DNA from 2 places in the Asticcacaulis carbonis genome. Region 1 is predicted to be linked to the other one. Evidence: predicted binding sites of a transcription regulator. Region 1 holds the regulator's gene; the other holds the start of a gene.

Region 1 (3,416 bases):
GGCGCTAAGCGTCAGGTGATGGGCGTGCCGTCCTTGCGCTTTGTTGAGCCGATTGCGCAGGCGCTTGGCCAGTTGGGGGCGGTCAGGGCGTGGGCCGTGCATGGTTCGGGCCTCGATGAACTGACCACGACGGGCGAAACCGACGTGGCTGAATATCATAACGGCTTTGTGCGCCTGTTCAAAATTACACCGGAAGCCGTGGGCCTGCCGCGCGCCGCTCTGGCTGATCTGATCGGTGGCGCACCCGATCATAATGCCCGCGAACTGACTGATCTGCTCGACGGTAAAAAAAGCGCCTATCGTGACATCGTCATGCTCAATGCCGCCGCTGCCTTTCTGGTGGCCGACAAGGTCGAAACCCTGCGCGAAGGTATTGCTCTGGCAGGCGATGTGATTGATCAGGGCCGGGCGCGGGCTGCGCTGGCGGCGCTGATCCGCGCCACCCCGCCTCTGGAGACGACATGACCGATATTCTTGAACGCATCGCCAATTATAAGCGCGAAGAGGTGGCGGCGCGCCAAAAAGCTGTCACACAGGCCGATCTCGATGCTGCGATCAAAGCGGCGGATGCGCCGCGCGGCTTTGCGGCGCGTCTGGTGACCGATCAGCGTCCGGGCAGTCTGTCGCTGATTGCCGAAATCAAGAAGGCTTCGCCGTCCAAAGGTCTGATTTGTGATGATTTCGATCCGCCGTCTCTGGCGCGCGCCTACGAATCGGGCGGTGCCTCGTGTCTGTCGATCCTGACCGACGGGCCCAGCTTCATGGGCCACGAATCACACTTTCAGGCGGCGCGCGCGGCGGTGAATCTGCCCTGCATCCGCAAGGAATTTCTCGTCGATAGCTGGCAGGTGGCCGAATCACGCAGCCTCGGCGCCGATGCGATTCTGGTCATTATGGCGATGATCGACGATGCTCTGGCGGGCGATCTGATCGACGCAGCCCATGACCTCGGCATGGATGCGCTGGTCGAGGTGCATGACGCAGCGGAAATGACGCGCGCCTTGCGTTTGAAATCCAAACTGATCGGCATAAATAACCGGAATCTCAGGGATTTTCATGTCGATCTGAAGGTGACCGAAGACCTGTCGGTCATGGTCGGCAAAGAGCATATTCTGGTGGCCGAAAGCGGCATCTTTACCGCCGAGGACGTGGCGCGACTGGCCTCGACCGGGGCCACCGCCATGCTGGTCGGCGAAAGCCTGATGCGTCAGGGCGATGTGACGCAAGCCGCGAAAAAACTGCTTTCTCGCTAAAAAATTGCGGCATTAGCTTGACATTAACCGGAACACATATAGAACATTTTGCATAGGTTCATGACTTGTTCCGCGCCATATTGTGGGCGGAAAAATGCAAAGGTGTCCCGATGCTGACGACCAAACAACGCGAACTTCTGATGTTCATCCATGAACGGATCAAGGAAACCGGCGTGTCGCCTTCTTTCGATGAAATGAAGGAAGCGCTCGATCTGGCGTCGAAATCCGGCATTCACCGCCTGATCACGGCGCTGGAAGAGCGCGGCTTTATTCGCCGTCTGGCGCACAGGGCGCGCGCGCTTGAGGTCATCAAGCTACCGGATCAGGCCACCACCTCAGCACCGCCGCGTGGCCGTCAGGCCTTTGTACCGCAGGTCGTTGAAGGCACGAAGCCCGCCGAAGCGCCGCGCGCGGTCACTGATGAAACGCGCGACCTGCCCCTGCTGGGCAAGATCGCGGCGGGCGTGCCGATTGAGGCGATGGGGCAGGAACGCGACCGTCTGGCCGTGCCGGAAGCCATGCTGGGGGCGGGCGAGCACTATGTCCTCGAAATCGAAGGCGATTCGATGATCAATGCCGGTATTCTCAACGGCGATTATGTGGTGATCCGCAAAACCGATACGGCGCAGTCGGGCGAGATTATCGTGGCTCTGGTTGATGATGCGACCGCCACCCTCAAGCGTTTGCGCAAAAAAGGCGCGTCGATTGCACTTGAAGCCGCCAATCCGGCCTATAAGACGCAGATCTATAATGATGGCCAGGTCAAGGTGCAGGGCCGCCTTGTCGGGCTGATGCGGCGTTATCACTGACCTAATTCAGCATCCGAAGGGCTTGACCAGTAGCGTTGGCCACGCAGCGGCTGCCCGGCGCGGATGGCCCAGCCTTTTTGCGTGCGGGTCAGTTCGAGCGCGCCGAGGCGGCGGAAATCCCCGGCGCTGATATGGTTGACGCCTGAGCAAGTTTGCGGCCAGTCGCCGACCGGATTGCGCAGGACGACGAGTGTGCTTGAACGGCACAGAGAATCAAGCACCTTGGGTTTGGGCGGCACATTGGAAAACCAGAAGCCGACACGGTAAGGCGATGCAGCTTGCGGAATGCAAGCATAGCCCTTGCAGGTATAAAATTTTTGACGGGTATCGGCGTCAAGCGGTTGCAGTCCGTAACGCTGCGTCCACTGCACATAGCCGAATTGCCGGACTTTCGGACGCAGGACATAGGCGTCGTGGCCGATGCGAATAGCAGCGTTACCGCCATCGGGATCGACCCAGATGTCGGAAACCGGCAGGCGCGGCCACCACAGGATGGCCGTGGCGGCGATCAGGCCCAGCCAACGCACCGGGCCGCGTACCAGACATATCCACACTACGCCGAACAGCGAAACCGGCAAAATATAGCTGGCGGTGGACGGCCAGCCTATAACGGCTTGTGGCAGGGCCGATGTCCAGGCGGCGATATGGGCGATGAGCCACAGCCCGCCCGCCGCTACATTGAGCAACAGTGGCCCCAGCGGCGTAGCGGCCAGAACCGTGCCGAGCGCCAGAGCGGGCATGACGATAAAGGCGGTAATCGGCGATTCAAACAGATTGGACAACAGGCCATAGACCGAAAAACGGTTGAAATAGGCAATGGCGAAGGGCGTTGTGGCCGCCGTCGCCACCAGTGAAGCCACCAGCGACAACCAGAAACCGTGAACAATCGACTGAATTGTTTTCACCCACATGGGCACGCTGATTTCGCTGACCGGTGCCTGAAGAGCTTCAGCGAGGGCCAGCAGCGCCGCTGTGGCGCAAAACGACATCTGGAAACCAGGCTGAACCACCGCTTCGGGCGTCAGCGCGATCACCACCAGGGCGGCGATGGCCAGGGCGCGCAGGGACAGGGCGCGACGATCCAGCATAATAGCCGTAAAGGCGATACAGGCCACGACGGCCGAACGCACAGCGGGCGCAGGCGCGCCGGAAATGGCCAGATAGGCCAGGACGCACACCATGCTTAAGGCCGCAGCGATCTTCTTGATCGGCGCATTGAGCGCCAGAACCGGTATCATCGCCATCAATCCGCGCAGGGCGAAGAAGATAAAACCGCCGACCACAGCCATGTGTACGCCGGAAATCGACAGGATGTGCGCCAGCCCGGAATTACGCATATCGACGATCAGAGCTT
Region 2 (3,416 bases), 1.6 Mb from region 1:
AAATCGTCATCGTCATCGCCCCGCCCGAAGACGATGCTCCGTCTACGGACAATCTCGACGAAGCCCTGCAACTGGCCCTGCAAACCTATGCCCCGGCCGACGCCGCCAAGCAACTGGCGCAAGCCTTTGGCCTGCCGCGCAAGCTGATCTACCAGAAGGCGCTGGAAATGCAGGCGCGCAAACGCCGGGATGAATAGGATGAAACCGGATCGGCAGGCGCGCGGTCGCAAGGCGCACAAAAGCGGCCATCTGGCCGAATATGTGGCGCTGATCCATCTGCTGCTGAAAGGTTACCGCATCTTAGGATTCCGCCTCAAAACCCCGCAGGGCGAGATCGACCTGCTGGCGCAAAAGGGCCGTCGCCTCTGCGTGGTCGAGGTCAAGCAGCGCCGCAGCCACGAAGAGGCGCTGGAAACCGTCTCCTTCATCCAGCAGGAACGGCTATGGCAGGCCGGTCTGACGCTTCAGGCCAAGCGCCCGCGCCTGCAACATCTCGATCTCAATATCGACCTCTATACCCTGGCTCCCGGTCACTGGCCGCGCCACCTGCGCAATGCCTTTGAAAAACCGGACGGCTATTTTTAGCGGCCTGTTATTTTTGATCAGCCGCTTGCCAAGCCGTGTTCCGCGCCTCATATCGGCGGGTGAAAATAAAGGAACACCGTCATGAGCCTGCGCGTCGCCGTTTCTATGGATCCGATCGAGAAGGTCAATATCGCCGCCGACACCACGTTTCAGATGATGATGGCGGCCCAGGCGCGCGGCCACCAGCTCTGGGTGTTCGAGCCGAAGCACCTGTCGCTGGAAGATGGCCGTCCGTTCGCCCGCGCCCGCAAGGTGACGCTTCGCGCCGTCAAGGGCGATCATGTGACGGCGGGCGATTATGAAAAACTCGATCTCGAAGACGATCTCGACGTGATCCTGCTGCGGCAGGATCCGCCGTTCGACATCGCCTATATCACCTCGACCTATCTGCTCGAACGGGTGCATCCGAAGACTCTGGTGGTCAATAACCCGACCAGCGTGCGCGATGCACCGGAAAAACTGCTGGCCACCCACTTTCCCGATCTGCAACCGCCCACCCTGGTCAGCGCCGATCCGCTGGCCCTGCATGATTTCTTCGCCCGGCATGGCGATTGTATCCTAAAGCCCCTGCATGGCGCAGCGGGCAATGGTGTGATCAAGCTCAAGGCGGGCGACCGCAATCTTGACGCTCTCGTCGAGCTGTTCGCCTCGATCAGCCGCGAGCCAGTCATCCTGCAAAAATTCATCCCCGCCGTCAGCGCGGGTGACAAGCGCATCATCCTGATCGACGGTGAGATCGCAGGCGGTATCAATCGCGTGCCCGAAGAGGGGGCCGTGCGCTCTAATTTGCGCGTCGGCGGCCGCGCCGAACCGCTGCACCTGACGGCGCGCGACCGCGAAATCTGCGAACGCCTCAAGCCCGTCCTCAAGGACAAGGGCCTGATGTTCGTCGGTATCGATGTGATCGGCGATTATCTGACCGAAATCAACGTCACCTCACCCACCGGTGCGGTGCAGCTCAAAACCTTCGAGGGGGTTGATGCCAGCGCTCTGATGTGGGATCGTATCGAGGCCCTGCGCGCCGCGCGCTGACGGGCTCTCGAAAAGCGTTCACAAAAGCTTAATACATTCCGTAGCTTGCATAATTTTTGCGCGAAAATTACAGCGAGTTTCACTGTTGTTCCATTTTTGTTCTTGATTTACCCTCTTATCCCCGCTAACTTGTGGATAGATTCTGTATCTTTACACCGCAGGTAAAGCGTAAAAGTCCTACAAAATCAGGGGGTATCTTCATGCCGGCGCGCGTCACCACCATAGCTTTCGAAGGTGCCGAGGCGCGCCGCGTCGAGGCCGAGGTCGTTCTCACCCACGGCCATGTCGCTTTTCAGGTGGTCGGCCTTGGCGACAAGGCGGTGGCCGAAAGCCGCGAACGCGTGCGTGGGGCCTTTGCCGGTATGGGGCTGGCCTTACCCGGCAAACGCATCGTCGCCAATCTGTCGCCCGCCGACCTGCCCAAGGAAGGCACACATTTCGACCTGCCGATTGCCCTGGCCCTGATGGCGGTGATGGGCATTATCCCGCAGGACGCGCTGGAAGGTTTTGTCTGCATCGGCGAACTGAAGCTCGATGGTTCCATCGCGCCGGTGGCTGGCGCCCTGCCCGCCGCCATTGCCGCATCATCCTACGGCTTAGGCCTGATCTGCCCGCTTGAGAATGGCGCCGAAGCCGCCTGGGCGGGCGATGTCTCCATCCTCGCCCCGCGTTCGCTGATCGCCCTGATCAATCATTTCAAGAGTCAGTCCGTCCTCACTCCGCCCGCGCCCGGCGAGATGAAGGCGGCGGCAAAACCGATGGATCTGAACGAGGTCAAGGGACAGGAAACGCCCAAGCGCGCCCTCGAAATCGCGGCGGCGGGCGGCCATAATCTCCTGTTCATAGGCCCGCCCGGTTCGGGCAAGTCGATGCTGGCCCAGCGCCTGCCCGGTATCTTGCCGCCACTGACCTCGCGCGAACTGCTCGAAACCTCGCAGGTCTGGTCGATGGCCGGGCTAATTGCGCGCGGCGAGCTGACACGCGACCGCCCGTTTCGTTCGCCGCACCATTCGGCCTCGATGGCAGCGCTGACCGGCGGCGGGATGCGCGCCCGCCCCGGCGAGGTGTCGCTGGCGCATAATGGCGTGCTGTTTTTAGATGAACTGCCGGAATTTTCAGCGCAGGCGCTCGATAGTCTGCGTCAGCCCTTAGAAACCGGCGATGTGATCGTGGCGCGCGCCAATCATCATGTCCGCTATCCGGCGCGCGTCCAGTTGGTCGCCGCCATGAATCCGTGCCGCTGCGGCTATGGCGGCGCGGGCAAGGGGGCGTGCGGCAAGGCGCCGCGCTGCATCAAGGATTATCAGGGTCGCGTGTCCGGGCCGCTGATCGATCGCATCGATCTGCAAATCGACGTACCGCCGGTGACCGCTATGGATATGGCCCTGCCTGCGCCTGCGGAAGGCTCGAAAGAGGTGGCGGCGCGCGTCATGGCGGCGCGTCAGCTTCAGGAAGACCGCGCCCGCAAACTGGGCCTGGCACCTGACAATGCGCTCAATGCCACCGCCTATGGCGCGGGACTGGAAGCCATCTGCGCACTCGATGAAGCGGGTAAGACCCTGCTCACCCAGGCGGCGCAAAAATCGGGCTTAAGCGCGCGCGGCTGGACGCGCACCCTGCGCCTGGCGCGCACCATCGCCGATCTCGAACAATCGGGGCCGGTCTTACGCCGCCACGTCGCCGAGGCACTGATCTACCGCAGGCAGGGCGCAGACACGACGGGCCATACACCTCATCTTAACGCAAACTTGGCGTGACCTTAACCTTTTTGCTCTAGGCTTAAACGATCAGAATGATAC

What was found. Region 1 encodes LexA, which represses DNA repair genes until DNA is damaged. Its sites were predicted from a motif close to ATGTTCNCNANNTGTTCT; they were not measured.
Region 2: a site for LexA is predicted at 1,703-1,720, ahead of QB905_RS11645 (YifB family Mg chelatase-like AAA ATPase). Genes of this name have one in related genera too.

Annotation. Positions count from the first base shown of each region.
Region 1 is NZ_JASERT010000001.1:861,191-864,606, forward strand. It holds gene trpD (anthranilate phosphoribosyltransferase) at 1-465, shown strand, start outside; gene trpC (indole-3-glycerol phosphate synthase TrpC) at 462-1,253, shown strand; gene lexA (transcriptional repressor LexA) at 1,364-2,062, shown strand; gene QB905_RS04240 (ComEC/Rec2 family competence protein) at 2,056-3,416, opposite strand, start outside.
Region 2 is NZ_JASERT010000001.1:2,470,736-2,474,151, reverse strand. It holds gene rsmI (16S rRNA (cytidine(1402)-2'-O)-methyltransferase) at 1-197, shown strand, start outside; gene QB905_RS11655 (YraN family protein) at 199-585, shown strand; gene gshB (glutathione synthase) at 667-1,617, shown strand; gene QB905_RS11645 (YifB family Mg chelatase-like AAA ATPase) at 1,818-3,374, shown strand.